DNA from 2 places in the Pseudomonas sp. GW821-FHT01E05 genome. Region 1 is predicted to be linked to the other one. Evidence: riboswitches for the same ligand, from Rfam matches in the RefSeq annotation. Region 1 holds a riboswitch; the other holds the start of a gene.
The links. A riboswitch is a leader RNA that binds a small molecule or an ion and turns the genes downstream of it on or off. The one in region 1 is predicted to bind cobalamin.

Region 1 (10,784 bases):
CGCCAAACGCCAAAGTTCCGATGGTCAACGCTGACAGCCCGGTGAACGAGCGCATCAACTATTACCTGCAAACCGAAATCAACCCGGGGCTGGCCAGCCACGGCGGTCAGGTCAGCCTGATCGATGTGGTTGAAGACGGTATCGCCGTGCTGAAATTCGGCGGTGGTTGCCAGGGCTGCGGCCAGGCTGATGTCACCTTGAAGGAAGGCATCGAGCGCACACTGCTTGAGCGTATTCCGGAGCTTAAAGGTGTACGCGACGTCACCGACCATACGCAGAAAGAAAACGCCTACTACTAAGGTGTTCGCTGCAAACAGAAAAAACGGCGCCCCGTGAGCGCCGTTTTTTTATGCCTGGGATTTGAGGTGGTCATTAAATAGCCCTCGTATTGATCGTTCCCATGCTCCGCGTGGGAATGCAGCCCGGGACGCTCCGCGTCCCAGGAGCTGACGCAGAGCGTCCGTTGAGGTGTTCCCACGCGCGAGCGTGGGGACGATCATGTTCAGGGTCTGTACAAATGCGCATGCCCGGCACGATACAGCGACGATTCACTGAAATTGTCGCTGGCCAGCACCCGACCCACCAGGATGAGCGCGGTACGACGAAATCCCTTTGCCTGAACCTTTTCAGTAATATCAGCCAATGTGCCCACCACCCAATCCTGATCCGGCCAGGTGGCGCGATGAATCACTGCAATCGGGCAGTCCAGGCCATAGTGCGGGACCAGTTCGGCGATGATTTTCTCCAGATGATTGACCCCCAGATGAATCGCCATGGTCGCTCCATGCTGTGCCAGGCTGCCGAGTTCTTCCCCGGCCGGCATCGCCGTTTTGTCGGCATAGCGGGTCAGAATCACGCTCTGGGACACATCCGGTAGCGTCAGCTCCGCGCCCAGCAGGGCCGCGCAGGCTGCGGTTGCCGTCACGCCAGGGATGATTTCAAAGGGAATATTCAACTCGCGCAAATAGCGAATCTGCTCGCCAATTGCGCCGTACAGGCTCGGATCGCCGGAATGCACCCGGGCCACGTCCTGACCTTTGCCATGGGCGGTCTTGATCAATTCAATGATCTGCTCCAGGTGCAATTCTGCACTGTTGATCACCTGTTCGGCCTGGTGGCCTTCCAGCACGGCAGCGGGCACCAGCGAGCCGGCATAGATGATGACCGGGCAACTGCGGATCAGCCGCTGGCCTTTGACGGTGATCAGTTCCGGGTCGCCGGGACCTGCGCCGATAAAGTAGACGGTCATGGCTGTTTCCTGTGCAAAGTCGTGTCGGCAATGCTTCAGATGAAGATTGCTCATGATCAAGGGCGGGGATTATCGGGGATTTTACGGCGCAGATGCCAATGCAAAGGTGGCCTGGGCGTATTTCTGTCGCGAGATCAGCAGTTTGGCCGGGCTTTGCGTCAGATGCTCGGCCAGTGCCAGCGCAGCGCTTTCGGCCACGCCATAGCAACCGGTGCGTTCAAAGGCGATCTCTGAGCGATGACTCAATTGTGGCTCATAGGCAGCGAGCTGTGCACTGCTGAAGAATGTCAGCGGCAATGCCAATTGCGCAGCCAGCTCAAGCAGGCCAGGCTCCTCTCGTTTCAGGTCGATACTGGCCAGGGCCTGGATCGCTTGCAGATCGATGTGGTGAGCCTGCAACGCCTGATCGAGCAACGCCTGTAGCGTGGCGGCGGGGCAGCCACGCTGGCAGCCCAGGCCGACCACCAGGGTCGGCGCTGTGCTGATGTCAGTCATGCGCGGTATTGGCCTTCGCTTTTGCGACGGAACAACCAGGCGCTGATCAGGCCCAGGGCCAGCCAGAACGCGGCGTTGGTCAATTGCGAAGCGATTTTGAATTGTGCTTCGAGCGCTTCCGGCGCCAGGCTGGAATGCACCTGCGGTTGCGGCGCGCCAATGATGTGCGGTACCGCCAGAATTGCCACGCCGAGAATCTTCAATAGCCAGTGTTTGCCAAACACGATCAGCGCAATGCCGACAGCGGTGGACGCCGCGGTCCCGGCCCACCAGGTCTGCCGTTGCAGCAGGTCAGCGGCGGCAGTGCCGGGCAGCTCCGGCGGCAGGCCCATGGTCGGTGCCAGGCAGAAGGTCGCGTAACCGGCCAGGCCCCAGAGCAAACCTTCGGACGTGCGACCCGGAGCGCGCAGGGTATAGAGACCCGCAAGCATCAGGGCGAAACCGACGGCCACCACCAGATTGCCACCGGTGGTCGAGAGTACGCGCTGCCAGCCGTCCTCCGGCTCCCAGGCTTCGGCATCATGGGTATGACCGGCCATGGCGCCTTCAGCGTGTTCGTGAACTTCGGCGGCCGGGGCCTTTTCATAGGTTTCCGCCTGGAGAATCAGCGGCGCGACCCAGAAGCTTTGCAGCAAGGTCAGCAACAAGGCCGCGAGCAGCCCTGTGAAACCTGCGGTTTGCGCAATACGCTTGATCATGTCAGCAGGTCTCAATGGCACGGAAAAGCGGAGCTGTGACGGGTGTCGTGGGCGGCGTTGTGCACCGCTTCGATATGCGAGAAACCGGCGAAATACACCAGGCACGCGCCCAGAATCGATGCGCCGATGGCGGCAATCAGACGTTGGCTCAGGGTGGACGTGGTGCTGGCGGTGCCTGCGTGGCGGGTGCTGCTGATGATCGACATGGCGCTTCCCTCTGATGTGTCAGCGGGTGAATCGAGCGCATGAAACCCCCTGCGAGACAGGCTCGCAGCGGTTCAAACAGCGCCCGCCCACCGCGGGTTTGTTATTTCAGTATTGCGGGCCGGTCTCCGGGCTCACGAGGGGTTTGGGCCAGCGCCTTCACCTGCAAGAGTCGCCTTCCCATGCCGAACTGCTGGCACAGTGGATCTGACTCTTCACTCGCTTACCGTTGCGGGGGCAGCACCGGACTGATCAAGGCTTTGAGTAAAGCACATGACTCACCGGTTTCCCGTTTCACCCTGTGAAGGGCACCCGTAACAAGTTGCGTAGGAGAGCATGGGCGGGGGATGAGAGTCAATTGGCAAGGTTTCTCACTTGTTGGACTGAGGCGCTTCCATCGCGAGCAAGCTCGCTCCTACAAGGGGACCGCGATTGAATGTAGGAGCGAGCTTGCTCGCGATGGCGTCGTCACAGTCAACATAGATCTCTGTCCGGACATTGACCCGCCCCCAAGCGATGCGTAGCCTTGCGCTTTCGAGGTTCTTCGGCACTCTCGCCGAAGCTAAGAAGGGAACGCGGTCAATGCCGCGGCTGCCCCCGCAACTGTGAACGGTTCCGTTTCTGCCATGCCACTGCACCCTCTATCCATAGAGCGAGCGGGAAGGCGTAGAAATCGCCAGTCGAAAGACCGGCAGGCCGTCAGCCAGGAGACCTGCCTCGTACCAGATTCTCACTACAACCGGGCGGGGTGATCCGGTGGCGAAATCTTCCGCGCCCATCGGTGTGGTTGTCGTCCCGTATGCCCGCCACCTTGCCAAAGGGCATCCGATGAAAACACTGGCCAAACTTCCCGTCACCATCGTCACCGGCTTCCTCGGCTCGGGCAAAACCACCTTGCTGCGGCATATGCTTGATAACGCCCAGGGCCGCCGCATCGCGGTGATCGTCAACGAATTTGGCGAGCTGGGCATCGACGGCGAAATTCTCAAGCAATGTTCCATCGGTTGCACTGAAGAAGAGGCCAGCGGCCGGGTCTATGAACTGGCCAACGGTTGCCTGTGCTGCACCGTCCAGGAAGAGTTCTTCCCGGTGATGCGCGAGCTGGTTGCCCGTCGCGCCGACCTGGATCACATCCTCATCGAAACCTCTGGCCTGGCGCTGCCCAAACCGCTGGTGCAAGCCTTCCAGTGGCCGGAAATCCGCAGTGCCTGCACTGTCGATGCAGTGATCACGGTGGTCGACAGCCCGGCCGTGGCCGCCGGCACCTTCGCTGCGTTCCCGGATCAAGTCGACGCCCAGCGCAAGCTTGACCCGAACCTGGACCACGAATCACCGCTGCACGAACTGTTCGCCGACCAGCTGGCCAGCGCCGACCTGGTGATCCTCAACAAAGCCGACCTGATCAGCCCTGAAGACCTGGCCAAAGTGCGCCTGGAAGTCGCCGAAGAACTGCCGCCAGCAGTAAAAATCATCGAAGCCAGCAGCGGCCGCTTGCCTCTGGAGGTTTTGATTGGTCTGGGCGCCGGTTCCGAAGAGCACATCGACAGCCGTCACAGCCACCACGACCATCACCATGACGGTGATGCCGATAGTGAAGGGCATGATGACCATGACCACGACGCCTTCGATTCCATTTCCATCGAACTGCCCCAGGCCGACGAAAGCCTGCTGCTGGATGCCCTGACCCAGCTGGTGGTTCAGCACGGCATTCTGCGGGTCAAAGGTTTCGCGGCGGTTGCGAACAAGCCGATGCGCTTGCTGATCCAGGGCGTGGGCACGCGCTTCGACAGACATTTCGACCGTGCCTGGCGCGCCGATGAGCCGCGTGCAACACGCCTGGTACTAATTGGCCAGGAACTGGATGCCGCGCTGATCGAAGCGCAATTGCGCGCCGCACTCGGCGCCTGAGCCATGCACCTGCTCAGGACCCAGCCCGGCGGTTTCGTGTCGGATGACAACATTGCCGACCTTGGACAAACCCCCGCCGAGCTGGTGATCCTGTGCAGCGGCGATTCCAGCCTGGCGCTGCTCGCCGAAGCCGCGCAGCAATTACCGGACGACTACCCGAGCCTGCGTCTGGCCAACCCGATGCAAGTACAGAACCACGCCTCGGTCGACCTGTACGTCGACGAAGTCTTGCGTCACGCCAAAGTCATTCTGATCTCGCTGCACGGCGGGATCGGTTATTGGCGTTACGGCATCGAGCGTCTGGTGCAGCTGGCCGAGAAGGGCGTGCAACTGATTCTGGTGCCCGGCGACGATCGTCCCGACCCGGAACTGAGCGACCTGAGCACGGTGGTCGCCGAAGACCGCGATCGGCTTTGGCACTTCCTGCGTCAAGGTGGTTTGGGCAACGCGCTGGACCTGTATCGCTGCCTGGCCAGTCGCTGGCTGGATCGCGATTACCCATGGGCCGAACCACAAATCCTGCCGCGTACGGCGATTTACCATCCGCGCAAAAGCAGCGCCACGCTCAGCGATTGGCAAGCCGACTGGTACGCTGATCAACCCGTGGCGGCGGTGTTGTTCTATCGCTCGCACCTGCAGGCGGCGAACACCGCTTTTATCGATGTTTTCTGCCAGCGCTTGCAGGCGGCGGGGCTTAACCCGTTGCCGATTGCGCTGGCCAGTTTGAAAGAGCCTGGCTGCCTGGCGATGGTCGAGGATTGGCTGGACGAGGTCGAGGCTGGGGTGATTCTGAACACCACCGGTTTTGCCCAGTCCAGTCCTGAAGCACCGCATTTGCGGCCTTTCCGGCGTAATATCCCGGTGATCCAGGCGATCTGCGCCCAGGACAACGAGCCCGGCTGGCGCGCCAGCGAGCAGGGCCTCGGGCCGCGAGACCTGGCCATGCATATCGCTTTGCCGGAGCTGGACGGGCGCATCATCAGTCGGCCCATCAGCTTCAAGGACCTGGCCTGGCGCAGCGAGCGCAGTCAGTCCGATGTGGTCTGCTACCGACCTGCGCCTGCGCGTATGGACTTCGTCGCCGAACTGGCGCGGCGCTGGATTGATCTGGCGCGGGTACCGAATGGCGAAAAGCGTATCGCGCTGATTCTTGCCAACTACCCGACTCGCGACGGTCGGATCGGCAATGGAGTGGGCCTCGACACCCCGGCCGCAGCGCTGAATATCCTGCGGGCACTACGCGATGAGGGCTATCCGCTGCCGGCGCATCTACCTGAAAATGGCACAGCGCTAATTCAGCAATTGCTTGGCGGGGTCAGCAATGATCTGGAGAGCATCGACCAGCGGCCATGCCAGCAAAGCCTGGCACTGGACGACTATTTTTCGATGTTCAACGCCTTGCCCGAAGCCAATCGCAACGCGGTGCTTGAGCGCTGGGGCGCGCCTGAAAGCGATCCGATGTTCCGCGGCGGGCGGATGATGATCGCAGGTCTGCGTTTTGGCCTGACTTTCGTTGGCATTCAACCGGCGCGGGGCTATCAGGTCGACCCGAGCGCGGTCTATCACGACCCGGACCTGGTGCCGCCTCATGGCTATCTGGCGTTCTATTTCTGGTTGCGACAAACCTACGGCACCCATGGGGTAATCCACGTCGGCAAGCACGGCAACCTCGAGTGGTTGCCGGGCAAGGGCGTCGGTCTTTCGGAAAACTGCTGGCCGGATGCGCTGCTGGGGCCATTGCCGAACATCTATCCGTTTATCGTCAATGACCCGGGTGAGGGCGCCCAGGCCAAGCGTCGCACCCAGGCGGTAATCATCGATCACCTGATGCCGCCGTTGACCCGCGCTGAAACCTACGGCCCGCTGCGCGATCTCGAGTTGCTGGCCGACGAGTATTACGAAGCGCAGTTGCTTGATCCGCGCCGAGCCCGGGAGTTGCAGCGCGACATTCTGAAACTGGTGCGCGAAACCCGGATCGACCGCGAACTGCAACTGGACGAAAAGCTCGACAGCGACGCTGACGCGGCGATCTGGCTGCCGCGTCTGGACACCTATTTGTGCGACTTGAAGGAGTCGCAGATCCGCGATGGCTTACATGTGTTCGGCGAGTCGCCAACCGGCCGCTTGCGCATCGATACCCTGTTGGCGTTACTGCGTATTCCCCGTGGCGATGGACGCGGTGCGCAGTCGAGTTTGCTGCGAGCCTTGGCCAAGGCCTTCGAACTGGGTTTCGATCCGCTGGACTGTGTGTTGGCTGATCCCTGGACCGGACCGCGACCGGTTGAACTGCAAACGCTGAGCAATGAGCTTTGGCGCACCACCGGAGATAGCCGTGAGCGCCTCGAGCTGTTTGCCGCGCAGTTGATCGAGCGGGTGCTAAGCGCTGATGTCGACAGGTTGAACGAACCGGGCTGGGCCGAGGTGAAGGCAATCATCGATAGCCTGCGCGAAGTCGTTGCGCCGCGTCTGGACGCCTGTGGCCCGGCAGAAATGCGCGGTCTGCTGGATGCCCTGAGCGGACGTTTCGTTCCGGCGGGCCCCAGCGGTGCGCCGAGCCGCGGGCGGCTGGATGTATTGCCCACCGGGCGTAACTTTTTCTCGGTGGACGTACGTAACCTGCCGACCACCACTGCCTGGCGTATCGGCTTTCAGTCGGCGAACCTGATTCTTGAGCGACATTTGCAGGATCACGGCGACCACCTGCGTCAGCTTGGGCTTTCGGTCTGGGGCACGGCGACCATGCGTACCGGCGGTGACGATATCGCCCAGGCCATGGCGTTGATGGGTGTGCGTCCGGTGTGGGCCACTGGCAGTCAGCGGGTCGACGATTTCGAAATCCTGCCTCTGAGCCTGCTGGACCGGCCGCGGGTTGATGTCACCTTGCGGGTTTCCGGGTTCTTCCGTGACGCCTTCGCCAACCTGATCCGTTTGTTCGATGCGGCGGTGCAGGCCGTTGCCACGCTGGAGGAGCCGGATGACATGAATCCGCTGGCGGCCAAGGTCCGCAGTGAGCGTGAAGCGCTGTTGCAATCCGGGCTGGATGAGGACGCCGCAACGCGTCAGGCCGGCTGGCGAATATTCGGCGCCAAACCCGGCGCCTATGGCGCGGGCGTACAGGGCGCCATCGACGGTCGCTTGTGGCAAAGCCGCGAAGACCTGGCTGAGGTCTATCTGAATTGGGGCGGCTACGCCTATGGCGGTTCCGATGAAGGCACCGCGGCGCGCGAGCAATTCGCTCAACGTTTGAGTCAGGTGCAGGCAGTGCTGCAAAACCAGGACAACCGCGAGCATGACTTGCTCGATTCCAATGACTATTACCAATTTCAGGGCGGCATGCTCGCCGCCGTGGAAAGCCTCGGCGGTGAGCCGGTCGCAAGCTACCATGGCGACCATAGCCAGCCCGATCTGCCGAAGATCCGCACCTTGAAGGAAGAGCTGAACCGGGTGATCCGTTCCCGGGCGGCGAACCCGAAGTGGATCGAAGGGGTCAAGCGTCACGGCTATAAAGGGGCTTTCGAACTGGCGGCGACCGTGGATAATCTGTTCGCGTTCGACGCCACCACGCAGTTGATCGACGATCATCAGTACGCCTTGCTGGCCGATGCCTATTTGCTCGATCCCGCGACCCGTGATTTTGTCCGGCAGCACAACCCGCATGCCCTGCGCGACATGACCGAACGCATGCTCGAAGCCCAGCAGCGTGGAATGTGGAGCGACCCGGGTGAGTATCGTGAGGCGCTGGAGAACTTGCTGCTGGATATAGAAGAAGACACCTGACCTGGAGTGAGCACCGATTGTTCCCACGCTCTGCGTGGGAATGCCTCAACGGACGCTCCGCGTTCGGCGCTTGATGTGACGCAGAGCGTCACGGGCTGCATTCCCACGCAGAGCGTGGGAACGATCACACAGACGACACATGACCCGACCCAATTGAGACCCCAACATGAGTGACACCCCACATTTTCCACTCTGCGCCGTGGTCGGTGCTGATGCCTTGAAGCTGGCGCTGTGCTTGACGGCTATCGATCCGAAGATTGGCGGCGTACTGATCGAAGGCCCGCGTGGCATGGCCAAGTCGACCCTGGCCCGTGGTCTGGCGGACCTGTTGGCCAGCGGGCAATTTGTCACCTTGCCGTTGGGTGCCACTGAAGAGCGCTTGGTGGGTACGCTGGATCTGGACGCCGCCCTTGGCGAAGGTCGGGCGCAGTTTTCTCCCGGCGTGCTGGCCAAGGCCGACGGCGGGGTGTTGTATGTCGATGAAGTGAATCTGTTGCCCGACCATCTGGTGGACTTGCTGCTGGACGTGGCCGCCAGCGGCATCAACCTGATTGAGCGTGACGGGATTTCCCATCGGCATTCGGCGCGGTTCGTGCTGATTGGCACCATGAACCCGGAAGAAGGCGAATTGCGCCCGCAGTTGCTCGACCGTTTTGGCTTGAACGTCGCCTTGAGCGGGCAGACGCCGCCGACTGAGCGCGGCCAGATCATCCGTCGTCGGCTGGACTTCGACAGCGACCCGCAGGCGTTTTGTGCGCAGTGGGAAACCCAGCAGCATGCGCTGCGCGAACGCTGCCAGCAGGCGCGCTCGGCCTTGGCCAGCATTCCCCTCGATGATCAGGCCTTGGCACACATTACCGAACGCTGCTTTGCCGCCGGTGTCGATGGGCTGCGTGCCGATCTGGTCTGGCTGCGCGCGGCTCGCGCCCATGCCGCTTGGCGAGGCGTGCAGGCGATTACCGAAGAAGATATCGACGCGGTGGCCGAGTTTGCCTTGCGCCATCGTCGCCGCGAGCATTCGCCGCCTGCGCCAAGCCAGGCCAACGCCCCACAGTCTCAATCTGCACAGAATCCCAACCCGACCGAAGGCCAGGGCCAATGGGGCGAAATGCCTGCACCTGCGTTGCCGGTCGGCGCTCGACGAGAAGTCCCGAGCTGGCCAAAAAAGCCCTAGGCATTCGCCCTCGATCTGATGCGGGGGCGGATGCCAGGCCCCGTGCGGGACGGCTGGACAATGGCAGGCAGGGCAAGAGTCGTGCGGCGCGCAACGGTTCAATCAATTGGCCCGGCACCTTGCTCAATGGCCGTCCGAACCAGCGTGAGGATTTGCTTTACCGTCTGCGCAGCCGTTCGCCCCATGAGCTGTGGCTGGTGATCGTCGACGCCTCGGCCTCGACTCGCCGTCATCAGGCCCTGAGCGACGCCAAAGGATTGTTGGCGCAGCTGTTCGATGACGCTTACCGGCACCGGGCGCGCCTGGCGTTGCTGACTGCCAGTGGCCACTCGCCGAAATGGCAGGTGCAAGGCCTGAAAGCTTCGCGCGGTCTGCGAGGCTGGCTTGAGGCGTTGGGGGCGGGTGGTGGCACGCCGTTGCTGGCGGCTCTGGAGCAAGCGAGCGAGTGGCTGGCACTCCGGCAAAAGCGCTTTGCGGCGGAGCAGCAGCGGCTGTTGTTGTTGACTGACGGCCGCTTGAAGAACTGGCCGGCGCTGCCGATGCTCAATTGTTCAGGATTGTTGGTGGACATCGAGAGAGGTCCTATTCGGCTTGGGCGGGCCAGGGAGCTGGCGACGCAGTTGCAAGCGGATTATCGGCATATTGATGATTTGCTGCCGGGTTGAAATCTCCATGCCCTGAAACACAAAAGCCCCGTCACAAGGACGGGGCTTTTGCTTAAAGCGGCAAACTAAATCAGAACACCACGCCCTGGCTGCGCAGGTAGTCGTCGTAGGTGCCGCTGAAGTCGATCACACCGCTCGGGCTCAGCTCGATGATGCGGGTCGCCAGGGACGACACGAACTCACGGTCGTGGCTGACGAAGATCAGCGTGCCCGGGTAGTTTTCCAGCGCCAGGTTCAGCGCTTCGATGGATTCCATGTCCAGGTGGTTGGTCGGTTCGTCCATCACCAGTACGTTCGGCTTCTGCAGGATCAGCTTGCCGAACAGCATGCGGCCTTGCTCACCACCGGAAATTACCTTGACCGACTTGAGGATCTCGTCGTTGGAAAACAGCATGCGGCCCAGGGTGCCACGTACCAGCTGCTCGCCGCCTTGAGTCCAGCGACCCATCCAGTCGAACAGGCTGGATTCGTCTTCGAAGTCCGAAGCGTGGTCCTGTGCGTAGTAGCCGATTTCCGCGGCGTCGGTCCATTTCACGCTACCGGCATCCGGGCTCAGGTCGTTGACCAGGGTACGCAGCAGGGTGGTTTTACCGATCCCGTTCGGGCCGATGATC
Region 2 (10,784 bases), on a different contig from region 1:
ACCCTTTGTATTTGGGTAACAACGATGGGTGGATATTCAGCAGGCGGCCCTGGTAATGACGAACGAAATCGGCACTGAGGATGCGCATGAATCCGGCAAGGACGACGAGCTTGGGTTTAAAGGCGTCGATCAGTTCGATCAAGGCGGCATCGAAGGCCTCACGACCTTCGAAAGCCTTGTGATCGAGAGAGCGGGTTTCGATACCCGCTTCTCTGGCACGTTGCAGGCCGTAGGCGTCGGCGCGGTTGGAAATCACCGCGCGGATGCGGACCGGGTTGTCCCCGGCCAGACTGTTGTCGATCAGAGCCTGCAAGTTGCTGCCGGTGCCGGAAAGCAGCACCACTACATCACAGGTGGTCGGCATCTGCTCGCGCATTAGTGAGCCTTGAGGTTTTTCAGCTCGACCTGTGCAGCGCCTTCGGCGGCAGCAGCGATCTGGCCGATGACCCACGGTTGCTCGCCTGCTTCACGCAGTACGTTGAGGGCCGTTTCAACATGCTCCTGAGCCACGCAGATCACCATGCCAACGCCGCAGTTCAGCACGCGGTGCATTTCCACTTCGTCAACGTTGCCTTTCTCTTGCAGCCAGTCGAAGACAGCCGGGCGCTGCCAGCTGGCGACATCGACCACGGCCTGAGCGCCTTCAGGCAGAACGCGCGGGATGTTGTCGAGCAGGCCGCCACCGGTGATGTGGGCCATGGCTTTGACTGCGCCAGTGTCTTTGATCAGCTTGAGCAGGGGCTTTACGTATATACGGGTCGGGGCCATCAGCAGGTCGGTCAGAGGTTTGCCGTCGAGCTGGATGTTTTCGATGTCTGCACCGGACACTTCGATGATCTTGCGGATCAGCGAGTAGCCGTTGGAGTGCGGGCCGGAAGACGGCAGGGCGAGCAGGGCATCGCCAGTGGCGACTTTCGAGCCGTCGATGATTTCGGATTTTTCCACGACGCCGACGCAGAAACCGGCCAGGTCGTAGTCTTCACCTTCGTACATGCCCGGCATTTCAGCGGTTTCACCGCCGACCAGCGAGCAGCCGGACAACTCGCAACCTGCGCCGATACCGGTCACGACCTGGGTAGCGGTCTCGACATTCAGTTTGCCGGTGGCGTAGTAGTCGAGGAAGAACAGCGGTTCTGCGCCGCACACCACCAGATCGTTGACGCACATGGCGACCAGGTCGATGCCGATGCTGTCATGTTTATTCAGGTTCAACGCCAGACGCAGCTTGGTGCCGACGCCGTCGGTGCCGGAGACCAGAACCGGCTGTTTGTAGCCTGCCGGGATTTCGCAGAGGGCGCCAAAACCGCCCAGGCCGCCCATGACTTCCGGGCGCGCAGTGCGCTTGGCGACGCTCTTGATGCGTTCGACCAATGCTTCACCGGCGTCGATGTCTACACCGGCGTCCTTGTAGCTCAGGGAGGGTTGCTTGCTCATGATCCAGGCCTTTAGGGGGGATTCAGGGATATCGACCGAGTCCAGTGAGACCACTGAAAAAACCAATGCGCGATTGCCGCGCGAGTATTTCAGGGTGCCCAGCTGTTGCCGGTCTGCGAAGGCGCGCGATTTTATCAGGCTTGAGGGGCAGCGGCCATCCTCGGGCCGACGGGTAGGGACATATCGCGTTAAAAAAAGCCGTTATTGCTCGTGTTGGTAGCCTCGCTCGCAGCTGTATAAGGTATAGCCTTTAACCAGCTATCGTTATGACAGTGCAAAAACTTCCATTGGTCGTGTGAATGTTTTGCGCAGGCGTGTGGTCACAGCCTTGCTCAATCGTGTTCATGCGGTCTGTTCCAGCCGCTTTTTTCCGTCGGGAATCTTCCATGCGTCTGTGTAAAATTCTATTTGTGGGTTGTTTGTCATTTGTCAGTCTGGCGAGTCATGCCGAAGCCCTTAGTGGTCTCTATCAAGTGCGCGAACCCGTCAGCGGTCAGACCCCGCAAGAGCGCGATCAAGCCACGCAAAAGGCTTTGGAGACTCTGGTGCTGCGCTTGACCGGTGATGCCAAAGCCGCGCAGGGCCCAGGGCTGGCGGCTATTCGCAAGGATCCGCAGCAGATCATCAGCCAATACGGCTATGACGCCGGGCCTCCTGAAAGCCTGAAAGTCGATTTCGATCCGGTCAGCACTGATCGCGCATTACGTCAGGCAGGGTTGGCATTGTGGGGTAGCAATCGTCCGTCGATTCTCATTTGGTGGCTGAACGATTCGACCGAAGGCTCCAGCCTGATGGGCGACGGCCAGGCCAGCGCCGAGCCGCTGCGCCGAGCAGCCCAGCACCGCGGTTTGCCACTGCGTTTGCCGTTGGGGGATCTGAGTGAACAGATCGTCGGCACCGCACCGATTCTTGAAGGGACCGACCCGGCGCCGCTGTATGCAGCTTCGCAACGCTACGCCGCTGACGCCTTGCTGGCGGTACATGCCCGTCAGGAGGGTGGGCAGTGGCAGGCCAAATGGCGTCTGTGGCTAGGCGATCAGCGTGAACAGGGCAGTGTGCAGGGCGCCGATACCGCAGCTCTGGCCGATGCCGTTTTGCTGGCCGTCAGTCAGAAGCTGGCACCACGCTTCGTCGCCAGGCCGGGAGCGTCGACCGAGCAGCTGCTGGAGGTGCAAGGCATGACCCTGGAGCGCTACGCGGCGCTTGGGCATTTACTTGAGCCGTTTGGCGCGCAAGTGCAGCGTGTCGAGGGTGACAGAGTCATTTATCGGGTCAATGGCAGCGCCGAGCAATTGCGAGCGCAATTGGGGTTGGCGAAGCTGCAAGAGGTTCCCGCGGGTGTGCCGGTGGCGCCGGTAGCGTCTGCTCAGCCAGCGGTCGAAGGTGCAGCGCCGGTTAGTGCTCCGGCACCAACCGCGCAACTGCGTTTCCGCTGGTAAGTTTTTCTTTCCTTATATACAAGCTGGAGTGGTTCATGGCTGATACGCGTCGTTGGGTGTGGTTGGGTGGGGTCATCCTGCTGTGCGCGTTTGTGTATCTATTGCATCCGATCCTCTCACCGTTCCTGGTGGCGCTGCTGCTGGCCTATCTGTTCGACCCTCTGGTGGATCGGCTGGAAAAGCTCGGCCTCTCGCGAACCTGGGGCGTTGTGGCAGTGTTCGCGCTATTCACCTTGATCGTCATGACGTTGTTGCTGGTTCTTGTGCCCATGCTGGCCAAGCAGTTGTTCCGGCTGTATGAGCTGGCACCGCAAATGCTCGATTGGTTGCAGCACACGGCGATGCCTTGGGTGCAGTCGAAACTGGGGCTTGCAGAAGGTTTCTGGAAGTTCGACAAGGTCAAGGCTGCGATCAGTGAGCATATGGGGCAGACCACCGACATTGTCGGTGTGGTACTGAGCCAGGCAACGGCCTCCGGCCTGGCGTTGATCGCCTGGCTGGCTAACCTGGTGTTGATCCCGGTGGTCAGTTTCTACCTACTTCGGGACTGGGATCTGATGATGGCCAGAATCCGTAGCCTGCTACCTCGCAATCGTGAAGAGCGTGCGGTGTCATTGGCAGGAGAGTGCCACGAAGTACTTGGGGCATTTGTTCGCGGTCAGTTGCTGGTGATGCTGGCCTTGGGTGTGATCTATGCAGCAGGCTTGATGCTGGTCGGGCTGGAGCTCGGGCTGTTGATCGGTCTGATTGCCGGCCTGGCGGCCATCGTGCCATACATGGGGTTCGTCATCGGGATTGGCGCGGCGTTGATCGTCGGGTTGTTTCAGTTTGGTGGTGATCTGTATTCGATGATTGGCATTGTCGCGGTGTTCATGGTCGGTCAGGCGTTGGAAGGCATGGTGCTAACGCCGTTGTTGGTGGGGGACCGGATAGGCTTGCACCCGGTGGCGGTGATCTTTGCGATCATGGCTGGCGGTGAGCTGTTTGGATTCACCGGGATCCTGCTGGCGTTGCCGGTGGCAGCGGTGATCATGGTGCTGGTGCGCCATGTGCATGATTTGTATAAAGATTCTGGCATGTACAGTGGTGTGGAAGATTCTGATTGAGATGCGCTGTCGATTAAGCGCCCAAGGCTGCCCGGCTCATTGCCGGGCAGGCCTGTAGGGTGTTCATGGCTGTCACATCCGCCGTCAAACAAACCCCGTCGGTACCCGTAAATTAACGCAAACCTTTGATTTTGCTTATGGTCTGCTGCATTGTGCGCCCGGCGTCACGGGTATAAACTTTGCAAACTTTACACAGAGGCCACTAACGGTTCGTTTGGAACTGTTCAGTCAGCATGAAACCGATTCAGCTGCCCCTAGGTGTGCGTCTGCGTGACGACGCCACCTTTATCAACTACTACCCAGGCGCCAATGCCGCTGCACTCGGCTATGTCGAGCGGCTTTGCGAAGCCGACGCCGGCTGGACCGAAAGCCTGATCTATCTCTGGGGCAAGGATGGCGTCGGGCGTACGCACTTGCTGCAAGCCGCTTGCTTGCGTTTTGAACAAATGGGCGAGCCGGCGGTGTACTTGCCGCTGGCAGAGTTGCTGGATCGCGGTATCGAAATTCTCGACAACCTTGAGCAATACGAGCTGGTCTGTCTGGATGATTTGCAGGCGGTAGCGGGGCGAGCGGACTGGGAAGAGGCGTTGTTCCATCTGTTCAACCGTTTGCGTGACAGTGGTCGGCGTCTGCTGATCGCCGCTTCAACCTCTCCACGTGAATTGCCGGTGAAGCTGGCGGACTTGAAATCACGATTGACCCTGGCGTTGATTTTCCAGATGCGTCCACTGTCCGATGAAGACAAGCTGCGAGCTCTGCAATTGCGTGCTTCGCGTCGTGGTCTGCACCTGACCGATGAGGTCGGGCACTTTATCCTCACTCGCGGCACTCGCAGCATGAGTGCGTTGTTCGAGCTGCTGGAACGTCTCGATCAGGCTTCGTTGCAGGCGCAACGCAAGCTGACCATTCCCTTCCTTAAAGAAACCCTGGGCTGGTAAAACCGCAGTCTGTAGCGCTTTTTTGGCACTTTCAAGGCGCCAGAAAACCCGCTCCAGGGATGCTTCCAGGGTGCGCGAGCGTTTATATCGGGCTTAAGGCCTTAGATGTAAACGAGAAACCGATAAGTCACATTTACATCGATTGAATTTGCAAATGAGGATGATAGAAGGCATAGTCGCGGCTTCTTTATATCTTCAGCCACGGTCGTGCCCATGCTAAAGCGCTTCGCACCCCTCGTGCCTCTCGCACTCGTCACCCTGTTGTTTGGTTGCGCTGCTCACTCTCCGGTGTCGCAACAGCAAGAACAACAGTTTAAAAATTCTGTTACTGCCCAATCTTCCGCTGCTTACCGGGAAGAACTGGCGACTGAAAAAGAACTGGCCGACTTCGCCGGCAGCAAGCCGTACCAGCTGCCAGTTCTGGCCGACAGCATCCTTGAGCGTGGTATGTCTCTGATCGGTACCCGCTACCGTTTCGGTGGCACCTCCGAGGCTGGCTTCGATTGCAGCGGCTTCATCGGTTATCTGTTTCGTGAAGAGGCGGGCATGAATTTGCCGCGCTCCACTCGCGAGATGATCAACGTTGACGCACCGCTGGTCGCTCGCAACAACCTCAAGCCCGGTGATCTGCTGTTCTTCAGCACCAGTGGTCGCCGTGGCCGTGTCAGTCACGCGGGGATCTACCTGGGTGATGACCAGTTCATCCACTCCAGCAGCCGTCGTAGCGGTGGTGTTCGAGTCGATAACCTGGGCGACAGCTACTGGAGCAAGACCTTCATCGAAGCCAAGCGCGCACTCGCCATGGCCCCGACCACGGTCACTGTTCGCAAGTAATCAATCTTTTTGTAAGGTTAAGTTAAAGTCTTACTTGAAGTTTGACGCGTAGCCGCTAGAATCCTGACCTATTGTTGATAACCTAACCGCGTAAGCCCTGCTTACGCGGTTTTGTTTTCAGCCTCACGGCAGAGAAAGCCGCATCCAGATCAGGATTGTTCTGCATATGTCGACGTCGGCCCGCCTCGCCCTTCTCGTTTTCGCGGCACTGCTCAGTGCATGCGCCAGCCATACTCCGCCGCCAGCTCCGGTGGTTCGGCCTCCTGTTTTCGCTTCCCCTCAAACCTATTCGCCTGCCGCTGAAGACGTGCTTTTCCGTGCGTTGGGCCTGGTGGGTACGCCTTATCGTTGGGGGGGTAATACGCCGGATTCGGGTTTTGATTGCAGTGGCCTGATCGGCTATGTCTATCGCGATGCAGCTGGCATCACTCTGCCGCGTTCGACCCGCGAGATGATCGGCATGCGCGCTCAGGATGTCGACCAGAATGCACTGCAAACCGGCGATCTGGTATTTTTCGCCACCAATGGCGGCTCGCAAGTCAGTCACGCCGGAATCTATGTCGGCGAAGGCCGGTTTGTTCACGCGCCGGCCACTGGCGGAACGGTTAAGCTGGACAGTCTGTCCAAAACCTATTGGCAGAAAGCCTATCTAAGCGCCAAGCGGGTATTGCAGCCTGAGCATCTGGCGCGCAACCCTTAGGTCGCACCTTTGCAGAGGTTGTCATGACCGCTCGCACTCTCAATCTCGACGATTCCCTCTACAGCTATCTGCTGGATGTTTCCCTGCGCGAAACGCCGTTGTTGCGCCGCTTGCGTGACGAAACCCAGGCCTTGCCCATGGCCCGCTGGCAGGTGGCGCCCGAGCAGGGTCAGTTCCTCGCGTTGTTGGTCAAGCTGACCGGCGCCAGGCGTTTGCTGGAAGTCGGTACTTTCACCGGCTACAGCGCCTTGTGCATGGCCGCAGCCTTGCCGGATGACGGTACCTTGATTTGCTGCGATATCCCGGGTGATTACAACGCCACTGCACGCCGTTACTGGCAGGAGGCGGGTGTGGCGCAGCGAATTGATTTGCGTCTGGCGCCTGCACTGGAAACCCTGGCGCAGATCGAGCAGCAAGGGCAGGGTGGCTGTTTCGACTTGATCTTCATCGATGCTGACAAAGCCAACTATCCAGCCTATCTGGAGAGTGCCTTGCGTCTGCTGCGAAGTGGCGGTCTGGCGATTTTCGATAACACGCTGTGGAGCGGGCGGGTGCTTGAGGTGAATCCTGAGAGTGAAGACACTCGAGCCATCCAGGCATTGAACCGCGCCTTGAAGGATGACTTGCGTGTCGACTTGTCACTGTTGCCGTTAGGCGATGGCCTGACGTTGTGCCGCAAACTGTAGGAGCACAGCTTGCTGGCGATGGCGATGGCGATGGCGATGGCGATGGCGATGGCGATGGCGAGTTGCGGCTTGAGCATGCTGGTTCCCCTATGAATGCACCGATGTAACCATAGAGAGGCGAAGCTGCCCGGTGGTTCAGCGTTTCAGCCGCGGGCTTCTTTGAATAGCACGGCGACGCCCGGATGATAGTTGCCTGCTTCATTGCGCAACTTGTGATAGGGGTAAGGGAAGTACCAGGCCACGGCGCAGGTATGTTCCTTTTGCAGATCGTCGACCATGTCCTGGAGTTCTTCTGGGGTGGCGCTGTGTTGTGGTTTGTGTGGCGCTACGAACAGGCAACCGAGCTTCAGATCGCTGGCGTAGCTGATCTTCCTGGCATCGCTCACGGCGTCGAGCAGCGCTTGAGTGAGGTTCAGGTTATTGACCCGCGGCCAGCGCTGGGTGGCCTGGATGTAGACCCGTTCCTCATTGGTGGCGATGTAGAGGTCGGCACGTCCATTGCGGTCGCCGTCTTCCTGCTGTTTTTTCGTCGGGGTCTGTTCCAGTGTCACCATTTCCGACATCCAGGCGGCAGCCGAGAGCAGCCCAAGATTGGCGCGTTCATCAAACCAATAAGGGGATTCGTTATCACCGCGTACCTGGATGTAGCGATCGATACATTCAAACCAGCGCTCCAGCACTGGGCGCAGGAATTCCAGCTTCGGATTGCTGATGATCATGCCTTGCATGTTGCCCACCTTTATTTTTGTGATGTTAGTGTTGTGGCTATTTGATATCACTGCTTTCAGTGTGGCACAAGATTGGCGTCAGTTTATTGAACGACAGCACATAATATCGCGGGCGAACGCCCCGGGTTTAATTGACGCTCCACCCCCAACCCTCTAACCTTCGCGACTTGTTTCAGGTGCTCTGTGACCCAAGGTCGACAGAGTGAAACAGGGAAGCCGGTGAGTGTCCGTTCTTTAACAGAACGGACAGCGATCCCGGCGCTGCCCCCGCAACGGTAAATGAGTCAAGGCTGTGCTTTTGGCCACTGTGTCGACTGTCGATACGGGAAGGCGTGCAGCTCGGCAGCGATGCCCCTCATGAGCCCGGAGACCGGCCTGATCCATCCAGCGGCATCACGGTGGGCGATGCCAGGCTTATGCCGTCTATTTTTATTCCTGCCCCCCCGTTATCGTTCCAACGGAGAGCTGCCATGACTGAATCCCCCGATCGTGACGAACGCCATCTGGCGCGTATGTTGCGCAAAAAAGCCGTGATCGACGAGCGTATTGCCAACTCGCCGAACGAGTGCGGGCTGTTGTTGGTCCTGACCGGCAACGGCAAAGGCAAGAGCAGTTCTGCCTTTGGCATGCTTGCACGGGCCATGGGCCACGGAATGAAATGCGGCGTGGTGCAGTTCATCAAGGGTCGCAACAGCACCGGGGAGGAGCTGTTCTTTCGACGCTTTCCCGAGCAAGTACGCTTTCACGTCATGGGCGAAGGCTTCACCTGGGAAACCCAGGATCGCCAGCGTGACATCGCCGCAGCCGAAGCGGCCTGGGAAGTGTCCCGTGAACTGCTGCGTGACCCGGCCATTGGCCTGGTGGTGCTTGACGAGCTGAATATCGCCCTCAAGCACGGTTATCTCGACCTGGACCTGGTTCTCAGCGATTTGCAGGCTCGCCCGCCAATGCAGCACGTGCTGGTAACCGGCCGCGGCGCCAAGCCCGAAATGATTGATCTGGCCGACACGGTTACCGAAATGGGCGTGCTCAAACATGCGTTCCAGGCCGGGATCAAAGCGCAAAAGGGCATTGAGCTGTGAGTATTGAAGCATGAGTGATGCACGTCATTGTCCGGCGGTATTGATCGCCGCACCGGCTTCCGGTCAGGGCAAGACCACCGTGACCGCCGCGCTGGCCCGCTTGCATCGCAATCAGGGACGCAAGGTGCGGGTATTCAAGTGCGGTCCGGACTTTCTCGACCCGATGATTCTCGAGCGCGCCAGCGGCGCGCCGGTGTATCAATTGGACATGTGGATGGTCGGCGAACAAGAAAGCCGCCGACTGCTGTGGGAAGCGGCGGGCGAGGCTGACCTGATCCTGATCGAAGGCGTCATGGGCCTGTTCGACGGTACGCCGTCCAGCGCCGATTTGGCGCGGCACTTCGGCGTGCCGGTGCTCGCCGTGATCGACGGTACGGCCATGGCCCAGACGTTCGGTGCTCTGGCCTTGGGGCTGGCGCGCTATCAGGCGGACTTGCCGTTTGCCGGCGTTCTGGCCAACCGGGTTGGCACGTTGCGCCACGCGCAATTGCTCGAAGGCAGCCTGACCGAAGGCCTGCGCTGGTATGGCGCGCTGTCTCGCGAAACCGGGATCGAACTGCCGAGCCGCCACCTGGGCCTGGTGCAGGCCAGCGAACTGAATGATCTGGATCTGCGCCTCGACGCGGCGGCCGAAGCCTTGGCCAGCAGTTGTGAGGTGGCGTTGCCGCCGGCAGTCGGGTTCGCTGCGCCTGAGGTTGTCGTCGCCGAGCCATTATTGGCCGGTGTGCGGATTGCCGTGGCTCGCGATGAGGCATTTGCTTTCACCTACGGGGCGAGCCTGGACCTGCTACGGGCGATGGGCGCCGAGTTGCTGTTCTTTTCGCCGATCCATGATCGCGAACTGCCCGAGGCTGACAGCTTGTACCTGCCGGGCGGCTACCCGGAATTGCATCATGTTGCGCTGGCGGAAAACGCCACGATGCTGGCTGCGATCCGCGCGCACCATGAGGCCGACAAGCCGTTGCTGGCCGAGTGTGGCGGCATGTTGTATCTGCTCGACTCCCTGACCGATGTCGACGGTCAGCGCGCCGAACTGGTGGGGTTGCTCGCCGGCGAAGCGGTGATGCAAAAGCGTCTCGCGGCGTTGGCCTTGCAGGCGGTTGATCTGCCAGAGGGCTCGTTGCGCGGCCACACCTATCATCACTCGCTGACCAGTACAGCGCTTGAGCCGATAGCCCGGGGCCTGAGTCCTAACGGTGGGCGTGGCGCCGAAGCGGTCTACCGTGACGGTCGAATGACCGCTTCCTATGTGCACTTCTATTTCCCTTCCAATCCCTCTGCGGTGGCCGCACTTTTTGCGCCTGGCTCGCAAACCGCTATCGCGAGCAAGCTCGCTCCCACACTAGATCGTGTACTTCCTGTAGGAGCGAGCTTGCTCGCGAAGAGGCCATGACCGACAACGCCTTTAGTCCGGCCGAACGTGAGGCTGTTTATCGCGTGATTGGCGAGCGCCGCGACATGCGTCACTTTGCTGGCGGCACCGTCGAGCCCGAACTGCTCAGGCGTCTGCTCGAGGCCGCCCATCAAGCTCCAAGCGTGGGCCTGATGCAGCCGTGGCGGTTTATCCGCATCACCGACCGCCCGTTGCGCGGCAAAATTCAGCAACTGGTCGAAGAAGAACGTGTACGCACTGCCGAGGCGCTGGGCGAACGTTCCGACGACTTCATGAAGTTGAAAGTCGAAGGCATCAACGACTGCGCTGAAGTGCTGGTCGCCGCGCTGATGGACGATCGCGAGCGGCATATCTTTGGGCGCCGGACCTTGCCGGAGATGGACATGGCGTCGTTGTCCTGCGCTATTCAGAATCTCTGGCTGGCGTCCCGCGCCGAAGGCCTGG

Region 2: it holds a riboswitch for cobalamin, as region 1 does, so the genes downstream of both, cobO (cob(I)yrinic acid a,c-diamide adenosyltransferase) here and AC07W5_RS13510 (CbtB domain-containing protein) in region 1, are expected to answer to the same signal.

Annotation. Positions count from the first base shown of each region.
Region 1 covers NZ_JBWKWW010000005.1:347,296-358,079, reverse strand. The annotation lists gene nfuA (Fe-S biogenesis protein NfuA) at 1-299, shown strand, start outside; gene cobM (precorrin-4 C(11)-methyltransferase) at 503-1,249, opposite strand; gene AC07W5_RS13520 (cobalamin biosynthesis protein) at 1,331-1,744, opposite strand; gene AC07W5_RS13515 (CbtA family protein) at 1,741-2,442, opposite strand; gene AC07W5_RS13510 (CbtB domain-containing protein) at 2,454-2,648, opposite strand; cobalamin riboswitch at 2,749-2,977, opposite strand; cobalamin riboswitch at 3,167-3,380, shown strand; gene cobW (cobalamin biosynthesis protein CobW) at 3,475-4,554, shown strand; gene cobN (cobaltochelatase subunit CobN) at 4,558-8,331, shown strand; gene AC07W5_RS13495 (magnesium chelatase ATPase subunit I) at 8,498-9,505, shown strand; gene AC07W5_RS13490 (vWA domain-containing protein) at 9,430-10,170, shown strand; gene AC07W5_RS13485 (ABC-F family ATPase) at 10,241-10,784, opposite strand, start outside.
Region 2 covers NZ_JBWKWW010000009.1:164,166-174,949, reverse strand. The annotation lists gene purN (phosphoribosylglycinamide formyltransferase) at 1-364, opposite strand, end outside; gene purM (phosphoribosylformylglycinamidine cyclo-ligase) at 376-1,434, opposite strand; gene AC07W5_RS20820 (DUF2066 domain-containing protein) at 1,821-2,873, shown strand; gene AC07W5_RS20815 (AI-2E family transporter) at 2,909-3,979, shown strand; gene hda (DnaA regulatory inactivator Hda) at 4,213-4,917, shown strand; gene AC07W5_RS20805 (C40 family peptidase) at 5,131-5,751, shown strand; gene AC07W5_RS20800 (C40 family peptidase) at 5,918-6,451, shown strand; gene AC07W5_RS20795 (class I SAM-dependent methyltransferase) at 6,475-7,137, shown strand; gene AC07W5_RS20790 (hypothetical protein) at 7,281-7,865, opposite strand; cobalamin riboswitch at 8,023-8,258, shown strand; gene cobO (cob(I)yrinic acid a,c-diamide adenosyltransferase) at 8,336-8,947, shown strand; gene AC07W5_RS20780 (cobyrinic acid a,c-diamide synthase CobB) at 8,958-10,340, shown strand; gene bluB (5,6-dimethylbenzimidazole synthase) at 10,337-10,784, shown strand, end outside.